DNA from 2 places in the Mucilaginibacter sp. BGA-UO-ETr-C110 genome. Region 2 is predicted to be linked to the other one. Evidence: riboswitches for the same ligand, from Rfam matches in the RefSeq annotation. Region 2 holds a riboswitch; the other holds the start of a gene.
The links. Region 2 has a riboswitch for S-adenosylmethionine ahead of AC57BQ_RS07560 (O-acetylhomoserine aminocarboxypropyltransferase/cysteine synthase family protein). Riboswitches for the same ligand answer to the same signal wherever they lie in the genome.
Positions count from the first base shown of each region.

Region 1: it holds a riboswitch for S-adenosylmethionine, as region 2 does, so the genes downstream of both, AC57BQ_RS27075 (peroxiredoxin family protein) here and AC57BQ_RS07560 (O-acetylhomoserine aminocarboxypropyltransferase/cysteine synthase family protein) in region 2, are expected to answer to the same signal.

Region 1 is NZ_JCAQPB010000002.1:6,267,336-6,274,883, reverse strand. Features, by position in the region: gene AC57BQ_RS27095 (TonB-dependent receptor) at 1-371, opposite strand, end outside; gene AC57BQ_RS27090 (cytochrome-c peroxidase) at 480-1,442, opposite strand; gene AC57BQ_RS27085 (YceI family protein) at 1,624-2,286, opposite strand; gene AC57BQ_RS27080 (peroxiredoxin family protein) at 2,370-3,692, opposite strand; gene AC57BQ_RS27075 (peroxiredoxin family protein) at 3,719-5,035, opposite strand; SAM riboswitch class I at 5,264-5,367, opposite strand; SAM riboswitch class I at 5,979-6,095, opposite strand; gene AC57BQ_RS27070 (family 2A encapsulin nanocompartment shell protein) at 6,245-7,165, shown strand; gene AC57BQ_RS27065 (family 2A encapsulin nanocompartment cargo protein cysteine desulfurase) at 7,149-7,548, shown strand, end outside.
Region 2 is NZ_JCAQPB010000002.1:1,544,307-1,551,854, forward strand. Features, by position in the region: gene AC57BQ_RS07555 (trans-sulfuration enzyme family protein) at 1-921, shown strand, start outside; SAM riboswitch class I at 1,114-1,224, shown strand; gene AC57BQ_RS07560 (O-acetylhomoserine aminocarboxypropyltransferase/cysteine synthase family protein) at 1,478-2,803, shown strand; gene AC57BQ_RS07565 (homoserine O-acetyltransferase family protein) at 2,882-3,937, shown strand; gene AC57BQ_RS07570 (homoserine dehydrogenase) at 3,937-5,172, shown strand; gene AC57BQ_RS07575 (hypothetical protein) at 5,223-5,711, opposite strand; gene gpmA (2,3-diphosphoglycerate-dependent phosphoglycerate mutase) at 5,795-6,484, opposite strand; gene AC57BQ_RS07585 (acetate uptake transporter) at 6,587-7,177, shown strand; gene AC57BQ_RS07590 (SRPBCC domain-containing protein) at 7,214-7,548, shown strand, end outside.

The sequences.
Region 1 (7,548 bases), 4.7 Mb from region 2:
ACAGGTGATGCTGAGTTGAGTTTGGTACGGTTGGCATTACGGGAGCCCACGATCTGCACTTCATTCAATGCGTTTCCGGCCGGTTTCAAACTAATGTTGAAATTTTTAATCCCGTCAATTTCCACCTCCTGGCTTTCAAAGCCAATAAAGGAAAACACCAGGTATTTTCCATTACGGATCACGATCTCAAAGGAACCATCGGCTTTGGTCACCGCTCCCTGGTTAAGACCTTTCACAGTCACCGAAACACCGGGCAACGGTGCTTTATCATCGGCGGAGGTTACTATACCGCTTACCGTTCGTTTTTGTGCCCATACATTTTGCCCGTAGTACAGGCTAAGAAATAAAAACAGGAGTAATATTTTCTTCATTTTACAATAGTTTAAAGGCAAAGCTGTGGCCAGGGCAAGGCGAAAAACACTTGCCAGCACCCTGCTGATGCCCGGATCAATTAATTATTTGGATAGGGGATTATATTTTCAATTAGCGGCGGTCTTTTGTTTAAAGCGGTCGTCGGTGAGCGCTTTTAAAAATTCAACAATATCATCAATTTCGCTGCTGCTGAGGTTCAAAGGCTTATCAAGCGAGAGGTCCCGGTTAATACCATCCTTAACTACCGCCGAAGGGTCATTATAATACTCCACCACGCTGCGCAGGGTTTTAAACTTACCATTATGCATATAGGGCGCAGTAACAGCCACATTGCGCAGGCTCGGGATCTTAAATTCGCCGTCTTCGGTTTTGTTTTTGGTGATCACCGACCGGCCCGGGTCGTTCAGATCCTTCCCGTTGTACAGGCCAATGCTTTTAAACCTGTCGGCCGTAAAATCTTCGCCAGAGTGGCAATTGTTACAGTTGGCTTTACCAATAAACAACAGCCTGCCCCGCGCGGCAGATGCGGATAAGGCATTGTCATCACCATTAATGTACCGGTCGTAAGGACTGTTTGATGTTTCCAGCGTACGCTCAAATGAAGCTATAGCTTTGAGCAGGTTATCCTTATTGGCCGGCGCTTTAAATACTTTTTGAAAAGCCGTTGCATAAACAACATCATCATTTAATCTTTTAACCGCCTCATCCAACGACAGGCCCATTTCTGTGGCTGATGTGATAGGCCCCATAGCCTGCTCTTCCAAAGAGGAAGCGCGCCCATCCCAAAAAAGATGTGGCCGACCAGACAGATTAGTAAGGCCCGGTGAATTTCTGGCGGTAAGGTTCCCTTTGATGCCTAAGCTAAAAGTTGCGGTATCTGCAAAAGCAAATTCAGGCTTATGGCAGGATGAACAACTGATGGTTTTATCCAACGACAATATCGGGTCGAAAAAAAGCTTCTCGCCCAGTTGCTCTTTGTTCTGCACTTCATCCCTGCCGCTCATAAATCCGGTGAGACTTATCATTAAACTAAATACAGTTAAAATCACTAACGTGCTTTTCTTTTTCATATCAATTACAGGTATTCCGGGGAACTTTCGCCGGGGCGCACATGAGCAACCCCGGCTAATTGTTCACTAACCACCTAATTCGGATTTTTTGATGTCTTTTTAGTCAAAACAATGGCCATCCGCTCCATAAAGCGGCTTTAATTGCGTGGTATTTTGTTAAAATCTGTTAAAAAGCCAGGCCTTATTGCGCGTTGGCTACCAGGTTTACATTCAGGTCAAAATCATCATAGATCACTTTGTCGCCCAGGTTTTCGAAAAAGTTCTTCGACCTGAATTTGATATCATACTTGGTTCGGTCGACTGTAATTTTGGCAGTAGCATTTAATTTCTTGCCGTTAATAGCTAAGGTTGCCGGGAAGCTCACATCATTGGTGATACCTTTAATGGTTAATTTACCTTTAATATCATACTGATTACCAGATGTTTTAGTTGCAGATACTATTGCAAAACTTGCTTTTGGAAATTTATCGGTGCTGAAAAAAGTTTCACTTTTAAGGGTACTCACCAGTTTATCGTTCGAGGCTTGATCGGTAAGGTCGGCATCAGTAATGGTATTCAGGTCGATATCAAAAGTGCCGCTTTTTAAAACATTATTTTCGGCTGTAAACTGGCCGTTACTTATTTTAACTTCCCCGTTATGGTCGCCAGTTGCTTTTTTAGCTTGCCATGTAAGCTTACTACCCTGATTATCAACCTTAAAACTTTGAGCCTTATAATGTTTGTGTGCTGCAATAGTTTTTATTGGAGGATTGATTGCGATTGTATTTGGGGTAAAAGCTGTAGCTAAAGTGGCTATGGAAATAATAGCTGTTGAATAAACTGCGATGGTTAATTTAGTTGTCATGGTGGGTAGTTTTGTTGTATTTATTTTCAATATGTTAAATGTTACCCGGTAAAGCACAATACTTTACCGGGAATGTATAATGATTATTTACCTTTTTGTGTATTACTTTCTGAATCTGTTGCTGAGGCGCTGGCCGGGACCGGTTCCGCGATCAGTTCATCTAAAAGCTTATTGAACTTCTGTTCGTAATCTGCATAGTACTTGCCTGTTACCGTACCAGTGTAGCCGGTGTATATTTCCCTTACGTCACCTTTTCTATCAATAATAATGGTGGTAGGGAAAGCGATGAATTTATTCAGGGCAGGTAATTTTTGTGACACCAACTTTTTATCGGCAAGGCCACCAAACAGGATATCGTACTGGATATTGTATTTCTCTTTCAGTTTCCCTAAGGTATACTGCGCGTATTTCAGGCTGTCCTTTTGCTCAAAACCTATGGCTATGGCTTCTACACCACGGTTGTGGTTTTTGTTGAACCAAGGTGATAGAAATACAGTCTGGTCGGTACAATTAGGGCACCAGGTACCTACAATTTCAATGATGGTAACTTTACCTTTGTATTTGGCATCACTTAATGATACCGGTTTTCCAGTTAGATCAGGGAAAGTAAAATCGAGTTTTTTGTAGCCCTCTTTCAAATAGGTAAGCTTGTAGGGATCGGGTAATTCGGCTTTATCATCCTTCACGGCATCAAACTTGGTATTATCATAAATACCCTGTCCTATTTCGCCGCTTAGGGTACCATCCGGATTGATCTTTCCTTTATAGATCTTAGGGCTTGGTCCGGTAAAACCTGATAGCTCAAACTCATCACCCTGAACAGTACCTTCCAATTCGCGGCTGTCGCCGGTTACCTGCAAAATAACACCAGTAAGTTTATTACCTGTTTGTTTGAGTATAGCGATCTTATTAGGCACCTGTTCTTTTGAATAAACTTTAAGCTCCCATTTACCAGTTAGGTTGGCCGCGGGCGCTACATCCTTACCAGGTTCAACAAAGCGGTAGCTTTTGCCATACTCCGCAGTAAAAGGCAAGGAATTGCCCCTGAAACCCGGCACCAGGCTACGGTACTCGCCGCTCAGGGTTCCGTTATCTTCTATTTTGGCAACCAGGGCAGCATCATAGGTATTCATTTTTATAAATACCGAATCTTTCCCGATCCGCTGCACATGAAAATCATCACGACGGGTTCCATTAAGCAAGGTAAATACGGCATGTTGGGCATCTTTACCTTTAAACTCAAAGTTGAATGGTACTTTTGACTCGGCTACAGTAAATACGCCACGCCATACGCCTTCCTTTATAAATTTTGCAGACGGAGGCGTATCTGCAGCTATGGCAGCTCCGCTAAACAACAGGCCTATTGTCAGGCATTTGAATGAGGTAATCAGATTGAGTGTTTTCATTTGATCAATTATAGATAGGTTAATAGTTAGTTTGATGGGTGTACGGCCAAATCTTTTACCGCGGCACTTTCAGGTGCAGGCTCAGCTATCAATTTATCCAGCAACTGGTTAAATTTCTTTTCATAATCCTTGTGATATTTACCCGTTACCGTACCTGTGTAGCCGGTATATATTTCGCGCACATCGCCATTTCTGTCGATAATAATAGTTGTAGGGAATGCAATGAACTTATTAAGTGCGGGAAGTTTTTGAGCAACCAGTTTTTTATCGGCAAGGCCGCCAAAAGCTATATCATAGTTGATAGCATATTTTTCTTTGAGCTTGCCTAAAGTATATTTGGCATAGTCAAGACTGTCTTTTTGCTCAAAACCAAGTGCAATAGCTTCTACGCCACGATGGTGATTTTTATTGAACCAGGGAGAAAGAAACACCGTCTGGTCGGTGCAGTTGGGGCACCAGGTACCTATAATTTCTACAATAACCACCTTACCTTTGTACTTATTGTCGCTCAGCGAAACCGGTTTACCATCAATACCAGGGAAGGAAAAATCAAGTTTTTTATAACCCTCTTTTAAAAATGTAAGCTTGTAAGGATCCGGCAATTCAACTGTTTCGTTTTTGGCGGCATCAAATTTCAGGTTTTTGTAGATGCCAAAACCCTCCTCACCGCTGATCGAACCATCGGCATTGATCTTTCCTTTGATGATAAACGGACTTGGGCCGGTAAAGCCGCTCAGGGCAAACTCGTCGCCTTGAATGGTACCTTCCAGTTCGCGGGTGTCACCTACTACGGTCATAACAACCCCGGTAAGTTTATTACCTTTTTGTTTTAAGATGGCGATAGATGCAGGGACGGCTTCTTTACTATAGGTCTTGATCTCCCATTTACCGGAAAGATCTGCTTTTGGGGCAACGTCTTTACCTGGTTCCACAAAACGATAGCTTTTACCATATTCGGCGGTAAACGGGAGTGAGTTGCCTCTAAATCCGGGTACTAAGCTTCGGTATTCGCCGCTTATTTTACCATCATCTTCAATTTTAGCTACCAAAGCAGCGTCATAGGTGTTCATTTTAATGTAAACAGAATCTTTACCTATTGCTTTTACATGGAAGTTATCACGGCGCGAACCATTGATCAGGGTAAATACAGCGTGTTCAGCATCTTTGCCTTTTAGTTCAAAATTGAATGGCACTTGTGATTCACTTACGGTAAACACACCTCGCCATACACCTTCTTTAATAAATTTTGAGGGGGGATTTTTGTCGGCAGCTAAGGTTGCGCCACTAATCAGCAAACCTAACGACAGGTATTTTGCTTTAGTTAAATAATTGTGAATGTTCATATTTTTATAAAATTTAGTTATTGGAAGTTTAGTGTGATAATTGCCTGATTTGAAATTTGGGCATAAGAATTCCCTAGGCCTATTGCAAAGGCCGGAAAAAGAAATACGCAAAAAACTTTAGCGATTGATGCTTAAAACCAAAAGGCAAACTGAATGCTGCAACATCGTAAGCCCGATGCCGGCTGCACATAAGATTGTAGATAATTTACTGTTTTCATGATGATAGTTAATTTATATTTCTAAAAAAATTTAGAAAAAAGTTTAGCACTTATTTCAAACTGAAAAGTTGCTGAAGATCATCGAGACTTCCTCTCCCTTCGTCTTTATAAATCAACTAATTAATGGTGGGGTTAATTAGAATGCTGTAAAGATAACAAGAATATTTATAATTACAAGTAAATCTATAGATTTAGTAGTATATTTTATAATTAGTTCATATTTTATAGTATAATCAACATCCTGGACTGTACAGCACACGCCTGTTTTACCACCATAGCAAAGCAACGCACTTAGTACAGCCAGGATGTTGATCTTATTTCAGGATCAATTTCCGGAATGAACTGTGCGAATTAACAATACTGGTAACAACAGAAAAGGATGCCACCATTCTGTATGCGGGCTTTAGTGATAAAATTCAATTTCAGATTCATGGTATTTGTTGATAAGTTGGATCCAAAGCATGCGGTTTAGATGACCTTCGGCTTTGCGATCCATTTAACAGTTCAAGTGGTGGCGATTGATCTGTTAATCTATATTAATTAAAGTATTATGCTGTTTTTATTGCTGAACAATTAAATGGTTAGCAACAACACATACCTGCATGATCAGTGATTAAGGTTTTATAGGATTTCATGTACCTGGTTTTTATCTTTCAGTTATCAATTTGTATTCTATAAAACTTACCGGGAAAAGAGCTGTAGAGATATTTATATAAACCTGTAGCTTCTTATCTTTCTCCTTTTCAGCAGGAGCAGGAATTAGCACCTTTTACATCATATAAAATTTGTACAGGTTGCCAAGACTTCATGGGGCCTTTCCCTCCGTCTTATCTCGATAAGCATTAAAGAACTGATGTGGCAAATATATAATTAAATCTATAAATCCTATAGATTTAATATATTTTATTTCTTATCATTGCAAAGCAGGTAGCCATTGATTGAACAGCTCCTCACAAATCACTCTTTAAAACAACTATTTACTATCAAAAAAATGCCCGATCAAAAAGCAAAACAAACAGCCCTTGGCGATGTAGCAGCCAGACAGTTAGCCGTAGCAACACGTACTGTTCCGCAATTATCAACCATTACACCACGATGGTTAACTCATTTGTTAAACTGGATCCCTGTTGAATCTGGTGTTTACAGACTAAATAAAGTTGTTGACGCCAACAATGTAGAAGTTGACTGCTCATCGCGCGATGAACGCGAACTACCTTCTACTTTTGTTGACTATGAAGAAAATCCACGCGAGTATAACCTGAGCGCTGTTAACACCGTTTTGGATGTACATACCCGTGTTTCTGACCTGTACAGCAAACCTTATAATCAAATCAGCGAGCAACTGCGCCTTACCATTGAAATAGTTAAGGAAAGACAGGAGAGCGAATTGATCAACAATACTGAATATGGTTTACTGAGCAGTATCGCCCCATCTCAGAAAATTAAGACAAGGCTCGGCCCCCCTACCCCTGATGATCTGGATGAGCTCATAACCAAAGTTTGGAAAGAACCTGGATTTTTCTTGCTGCACCCGCTGGCCATTGCGGCTTTTGGTCGCGAATGTACCCGCCGGGGCGTACCGCCGCCAACAGTATCACTTTTTGGCTCGCAATTTATTACTTGGAGAGGTATCCCGCTTATTCCTTCTGATAAATTACCTATAGTAAACAACAAATCAAAGATCATTCTTTTACGCACAGGCGAAAGCCGTCAGGGTGTGGTAGGGTTGTATCAACCCGGTCTTCCCGGAGAACAGTCACCTGGTTTATCAGTACGCTTTATGGGTATCAACAACAAAGCCATCGCCTCTTACCTGGTTTCGCTTTACTGCTCCCTGGCTGTTTTAGTTGATGATGCTATTGCTGTTTTAGAAGATGTTGATTTAGGTAATTATCATGAGTACAAATATTAATCCAGACAACCTACCCAGTGCACAGGAACTGGAACAGTTGGCCAATCAGCTTTTTAAAGCCGGGCCAACGGGTTTCTTTAGTCATTCACCAGTTTTTACACAACAGGGTTCAGCACTGCCTGGCGAACTGCCAGGTAGTGGCTCATTTGACACGCCAACACCGCACGCCGCACCTGATCAACCCATTCCACCGAGTACGATTGGAGGTGGCGGAATCTCGCCATCAGCCATAAACCAGGGAAATGCCGTAAATCTGAAAGATCCGCAAACCAGCTTTGCCGATCCTAATTTAAAAAGTAACGAACAAGCTTTGCCCCCTGTATCTGTGTACAGTACACCTGTTTTTGGTGGACAATTACCTACACCACAAGGCTTTAGTTATG
Region 2 (7,548 bases):
GGTGCTGATGCGGCCTCTTTTTCATCAGGAAACGCGGCAGGTATGTCAGTATTCCAATCGTTGTCCCCGGGTACGCATATCATCGCGCCGGACGATATGTATCATGGTTTACGTAATCAACTTAAAAACCTGTTTGCTGGTATTTTAACTTTTGATTTTATTGACGTAAATGACACGGAGGTATTGCTACAGCATATTAAACCCGAAACAGGGCTGATCTGGATAGAAACGCCATCAAACCCCCTACTTAAAATAACCGATATTAAAAAGGTTGTCGCTATTGCCAAAGCCAGGGGAATTAAAGTGGTTTGCGATAATACTTTCGCCACGCCGATATGCCAGCAACCGCTTGTTTTGGGTGCCGACCTGGTGATGCACTCGGCAACTAAATATTTTGGTGGCCATAGCGACTTGATGGGTGGCGCATTGATCACTGCTGAAAAAAGTGATTGGTGGCAAAAAATACGCCAGGTACAGGAAATGGGTGGTGCTATCCCCTCTCCAACCGATTGCTATTACCTGGCTCGTAGTATTAAAACATTGCCTTATCGCGTTAAGGGCCATGTGCAAAATGCACAGTTACTGGCTGAGTTTTTAGAACAACACCCTAAGGTTGAACGTGTGCTATACCCTGGCTTGCCATCGCATCCACAGCATGCCATAGCTAAAGAACAAATGCTGGCTTTTGGCGGTATGTTATCCTTTATTGTGAAAGGTGATGAAAACGATACACACAACATCATTAACAAACTCAACTTATTTACCCGTGCCACCAGCCTGGGAGGTGTTGAAAGCCTGATCGAGCATCGTGCAACTGTTGAGGGGCCTGATACTAAAACACCAAGAAATCTGCTCAGGGTATCTGTTGGCTTAGAACATATAGATGATCTGATCGCTGACTTAAAGCAAGCCTTATTATAAGCTAAAAGCACAAAGCTAAAGGCTGAAAGTGATAACCCACTTATCAATTAAAGAGGCTTTTTGCTTTCCGCTTTGAGCGTTAAGCTTCCTCTTTTAAAATTTAATTTGGAATTTCAATATATATCACCCTATATTTGCAACAATATTTGGTAGCGATACCATTGATCAATTCTCCGCGATAGTTCGGGTTTTGATTTATAAAGAAGCGGCGAGAGATCAGGCTCAATGACCCGCTGGCAACCCTCCAAAATTGGAGAAGGTGCCAATTCCTGTCCCGGAAAATAACCCCGGGGAATATAAATTTATAACCATGAAAAGTTTAATTAAATTTAATCAGTACAGTATTTTTAACACCTCAAACGGTAGTATACAACATATTAGCTTAAATATTAGCAGTATTTGTATGTGTTGCTGCTGCTGATCGATCTGACACGTACTCTTTTTCCGATCCCGAAAAATACACGTGTTGCCACAACTGGTAAGGTCATTTACCAGTCCAGTTAAAAATCCATCAAATCGTTAAAAAATTAATTAAACACATTTCAATCTTACAACTATGTCTGCCAACAATTTAAAATTCGAAACCCTACAATTACATGCCGGTCAGGAACCTGATCCAACAACAGGTTCACGCGCTGTGCCGCTTTACCAAACCACATCATACGTATTTAAAAATGCGGAGCATGGGGCCAATCTTTTCGCGCTGAAAGAGTTTGGTAATATATACACCCGTTTAATGAACCCCACTACGGATGTGTTTGAAAAACGTGTAGCGGCTTTAGAAGGTGGTGTTGCGGCTTTGGCCACAGCATCGGGCCAGGCGGCGCAGTTTTTGACCTTAAACAATATACTGCAGGCCGGCGATAACTTTGTAACCTCCCCTTTCCTTTATGGTGGTACTTACAATCAGTTTAAAGTAGCTTTTAAACGTTTGGGTATTGATGCCCGTTTTGCAAAAGATGATACAGCCGAAAACCTTGAGGCTTTAATTGATAATAAAACCAAGGCTATTTACCTGGAAACCGTTGGTAATCCGGGATTTGCCATAGCTGACTTTGAAAAAGTAGCTGCTTTGGCAAAAAAGTACGATCTGCCGCTTATTGTAGATAATACATTTGGCGCTGCCGGATATTTATTCCGCCCGTTGGAGCATGGCGCTCATATTGTTGTAGAATCAACCACCAAATGGATAGGTGGTCATGGTACCAGTATTGGTGGTGTTATAGTTGATGGTGGTAATTACAATTGGGGTAATGGTAAATTTCCGCAGTTTACAGAACCATCTGAAGGCTACCATGGGTTGGTATTTGCCGATGTATTTGGCATAGGCGGCCCATTTGGCAATATTCAGTTTATTATACGTGCCCGTGTGGAAGGTTTGCGTGATTTTGGCCCGTCACAATCGCCGTTTAATTCCTGGTTGAATATCCAGGGTTTAGAAACCTTGTCGTTGCGTGTACAACGCCATGTAGATAACGCGTTAGAACTGGCTAAGTGGCTGGAGCAGCATCCACAGGTAGCTACTGTTAGCTATCCAGGGCTTCAATCATCACCATACCATGCACTTGCAAAAAAATATTTAAAAAATGGTTTTGGAGCAGTGTTATCATTTGAGATTAAAGGCGACAAACAACAGGCAAGTAATTTTATTGACAGTTTGCAGCTGGTAAGCCATTTGGCTAACCTGGGTGACGCCAAAACGCTGATCATTCAACCATCGGCCACAACACATCAGCAGCTATCTGACGAAGAACAGTTATCAGCAGGTGTTACACCAACATCATTAAGAATATCGGTAGGTATTGAACATATTGATGATATCAAAGCCGATTTTGAACAGGCATTTGCCAAAGTAAAGCAGCTTGCTGCAGAGTTAGTTTAATAGTAAGTGGTGAGTAAGTGAGTGGTGAGTTGAAAATAGAAACTCACCACTCAAGCTTAAAACTCGAATAATAGAATAATGAATACAGAAATATTTAAGTACACAGAAGCATTTGAATTCGAATCGGGCCAGGAAATACAGGATCTGGAAATTGGTTTTCATACCTATGGCAGGCTAAATAAAGCAAAAGATAATGTGATCTGGATCTGTCATGCACTTACAGCCAATGCCGATGTATTTGATTGGTGGAAAGGTCTGGTAGGTACCGGGTTCCTTTTTAATCCCGAAGAACATTTTATTGTGTGTGCAAATATTTTAGGTTCACCTTATGGAACAAGTAATCCTTTGAGTATAAATCCCGTAAGTGGACAGCCTTATTACCAGGCATTTCCGCAGTTCACTATCAGGGATATTGTAAAAGCTCACCAGTTGCTTGCTGACCATCTCCAGATCGATAATATACATATCCTTATAGGTGGTTCACTTGGCGGGCAACAAGCTGTTGAGTGGGCTATTATAGAGCCAGAACGGATCAAAAACCTGATCCTGATCGCTACCAACGCGCGTCATTCACCCTGGGGTATAGCGTTTAACGAGTCGCAGCGTTTGGCTATTGCTACTGATCGAACTTTTTATGCTAATACACCTGATGGTGGTCAAAAAGGACTTAAAGCGGCAAGAAGTATTGCCCTGCTCTCCTATCGTGGATATAAAACCTATTCCATAACCCAGCAGGAAGAAAGCGATGACAAAACGGATGATTATCGTGCATCAACTTATCAAAGTTACCAAGGACAAAAACTGGTGAACAGGTTTAATGCCTACAGTTATTGGTATTTAACTAAAACCATGGATTCGCATAACGTGGGGCGCGGCCGTCACGGGGTTGAAAAAGCACTGAGCCAGATCAAGGCCCGCACCCTGGTGATCGGAATCCATTCAGATGTGTTGTTCCCAATCGAAGAACAACAATACCTGTTCCGGCACATTTCTAAATCAGCCTTTGCTGAGTTGGATTCGTTTTACGGTCATGATGGGTTTTTAATTGAAACAGAAGCATTAACAAATATTATCACATCGTTTTTTAAAACTGATGTAAAAGGAAAAATTATAGAATTACAACGTACAGCGTAATGAGTAAAAAGTTAAATATCGGATTATTTGGATTTGGAGTAGTTGGGCAGGGACTTTATGATATCGTTAAAACCAAAAATTTAAACATTGAAATTGTGAAATTTGCCATCAAGGATCCGCACAAAGAGCGTTCCTTGCCAGCACATTTATTTACTACGGACCGGGACGAACTGCTGAATAACCCGGAGATCAATACCATAGTTGAACTGATTAATGACACCGAAGCTGCCTTTGAAATTGTATCAAGAGCGCTAAAGTCTGGTAAAAATGTGGTTTCGGCCAGCAAAAAAATGATCGCCCTTCATCTGGAAGAACTGATCGAGTTACAGCATAAATACGGCACATCTTTATTATATGAGGGTGCGGTTTGTGGTAGTATCCCGATCATCCGTAACCTGGAAGAGTATTATGATAATGAATTACTGCACTCTATCAGCGGTATTTTTAACGGCTCATCAAATTATATCCTTTCAAAAGGCTTTATTGAGGGGCTGGATTATGATAGCGCCCTGAAACAAGCTCAGGATCTTGGCTTTGCAGAAACCGACCCAACCAGTGATGTGGGTGGTTTTGATGCCAAATATAAATTGGTAATAGCGGCAGCACATGCCTATGGCGTAATTGTAAAGCCCGATGAAGTATTCAACTTCGGGATACAAAACCTCGGTGCACAGGACTTGCAATATGCTCGCGAAAAAAATCTGAAAATAAAGCTGGTTCCTGTAGCCAAAGAACTGGATGAGCGTAATGTTGCTTTATTTGTGCTGCCTAAATTTGTAAACGAAACAGAGTTTCTATACAACGTAGAGTACGAATATAATGGGGTAACCGTGCAGGCAGCGTTTGCCGATCAGCAATTCTTTTTTGGTAAAGGTGCAGGCGGTCATCCTACCGGGTCGGCGGTATTATCAGACATCGCTGCTCTGCGTTACAATTATCAATACGAGTATAAAAAAGCTAAAGAAAAAACTGATCTTAACTTTACCAATAATATTGAACTGAATATTTACCTGAGATACGATGACGAAAGCCTGGTTGAAGCTTTAAACTTTAAGCATATACAGGAACGTTATTACTCAGGCAGCTATAAGTTTGTAATCGGAAAAGTTAATCTGCAAAACCTGATTGATAACCAGGATCTGATCACGGAAAGCAAAGCCTTCATCGCTTTTGCTGATCAGCTAACCGGGGTGACTTTAGCATCCGCAAAAAAACTAACTGCCGAAGCTGTATAAGCTTATCTGCCGTAATAATATTAAAGGCTCCGGGAACGGGGCCTTTTTATTTAGACTTTAGCAAAGTAAGCGGCAATGCGTTTACCAAACGCAACCGTGATAATGCCTATAAACAACCTTGAGCAGGAAGATATCACACTTTGCTGATCAGCAGCATTGGTCAGGTTATATATTTTGTAGATCAGATCGGGCAATGTATTAACGATCAGCAAGCCTCCAATGATCAGGAGCGCCATTTCATAGATCACTTTTCTGTCGGCAAATAGTTTTACGTTTTCCTGGTAGTCGGCAGCATTGGTAACTACGCGGGTAATAAACTTTGTTTTAGCGATCAGAAAAATAGCTAATATGAGCAATAAGGCAAAGCTCAGGCAATTGATCCATAATGCGTTGATTTGCTCTGCTCCTTGTTCGGGATTCATAGTACCACTATGCGAGCTTAAAAAGGTAAGTAAACCCGGTAATTTTGAAATATCCGCCACCAAAAGATAAATACCAAGAATTTTTATGGTAATTTCATACACATCAGACTTTTTCATTTTTTAAGCGGAGATAGGATTTATAATGCAACGAATATAAACAAATACCGTACATATAAAAGGGAAACTATAAGCCCGCTGGGTTAATCCAGGTAATAGTGTCTTATCTGGTTTAAACCCTCATCAAGTTCGTACACCCAGGGTGTAGCAGTAGGTATTTCGAAGTTGGTCACCTCTTCATCAGTCAGGCAGTCAATGTATTTTATTAAAGCGCGCAGACTATTTCCATGGGCAACTACTACTACCTTTTGATTCCGTCGCATGGCTTTCACAATACGTTCGTTCCAAAAGGGTAAAACACGGTCCATGGTTTCGCCCAGGTTTTCGGTTAAAGGCAATTCACGCTCCGTAAGGCTTTTGTAGCGCAGATCATGTCCAGGGTAACGCGGGTCATCCCGTGTAATAGCTGGCGGGTGTTCGTTGGGATCACGCCGCCATTTATGCACCTGCTCCGCTCCATATTTGGCTATGGCATCATCTTTATTCATACCCTGTAGCGCGCCATAAAAGCGTTCATTCAGCCGCCATGATTTCTCAACTGGTATCCAGAGGTGATCCAACTCTTCCAATACCAAATGAAGCGTTTTGACGGACCGTTTCAGGTACGATGTAAAGCCAACATCGAAATTGTAATCATTTTTTTTAAGTATACGTCCTGCATTTCTGGCCTGCTCATAGCCATTTTCAGACAGATCAACATCTTCCCAGCCGGTAAAACGGTTCTCCAGGTTCCATATACTTTCGCCGTGGCGTATCAATACTAATTTTTGCATAGGTAATTACTTAACGCAAAAGTGCCCCTTGAGTTGTAAAAATTTGCTTAATATTTATAAATCTGTTAGATTGCAGTGAACCAAATAAAAATCTAACCTATTATGATCCCTACAACACCCGTAACTGTTAAAGATGGCATTGCCAACCCCGCTCCTCTTGGTCTTTGTGCCTTCGGTATGACCACTGTATTATTAAACATCCACAATGCCGGTTTTTTTGAAATGAATACCATGATACTGGCCATGGGGATATTTTACGGTGGACTGGCACAGGTAATTGCCGGTGTAATTGAAGCCAAAAAGAATAATACCTTCGGCTTAACGGCTTTTACTTCCTATGGTTTCTTCTGGCTCTCTTTAGTTGGTTTAATAGTAATGCCTAAACTGGGTTGGGGTGCAGCACCATCAGAGGGAGCTATGTGTGCTTATTTAAGCGTTTGGGGGGTATTCACTTTCCTGTTATTTTTTGGAACATTAAAACTAAACCGGGCACTACAGTTTGTATTTGCATCCTTAACCATATTATTCTTTTTGCTGGTAGCCGGTGATGCTACAGGTAACAGCAGTATAAAGCATCTGGCCGGGTATGAGGGTATCATCTGCGGCGCGTCGGCTATATATACAGGTATAGCTAATGTATTGAATGAGATTTACGGCAGGACTGTATTACCCATTGGCCCTGTTAATGTTTAATTTAAAAGCTAAAATTAATTCTGCTAAATTGCGCAGGTGAAAGATTTTAAAAAATATTACAGCATACCGGCCACTCCTGATGAGATCTATATGGCCTTAACCAATCCTATTACTATAGAATTATGGACAGGCGAAACTGCCGAAATGTCGACCGAGCCTGGTTCCGAGTTTTCTATGTGGGATGGCAGTATTACCGGAAAAAACGTGGAATTTGAGCCAGGAAAAAAAATAGTACAACAATGGTATTTTGAGGGCGAATCTGATAATTCTATTGTGACCATTAAGCTGCATCCTGATAAAGGAGGATCGTCTGTTGAACTAAGACATACCAACATTCCGGATAGCGACTTTGATGATATGGTTGATGGCTG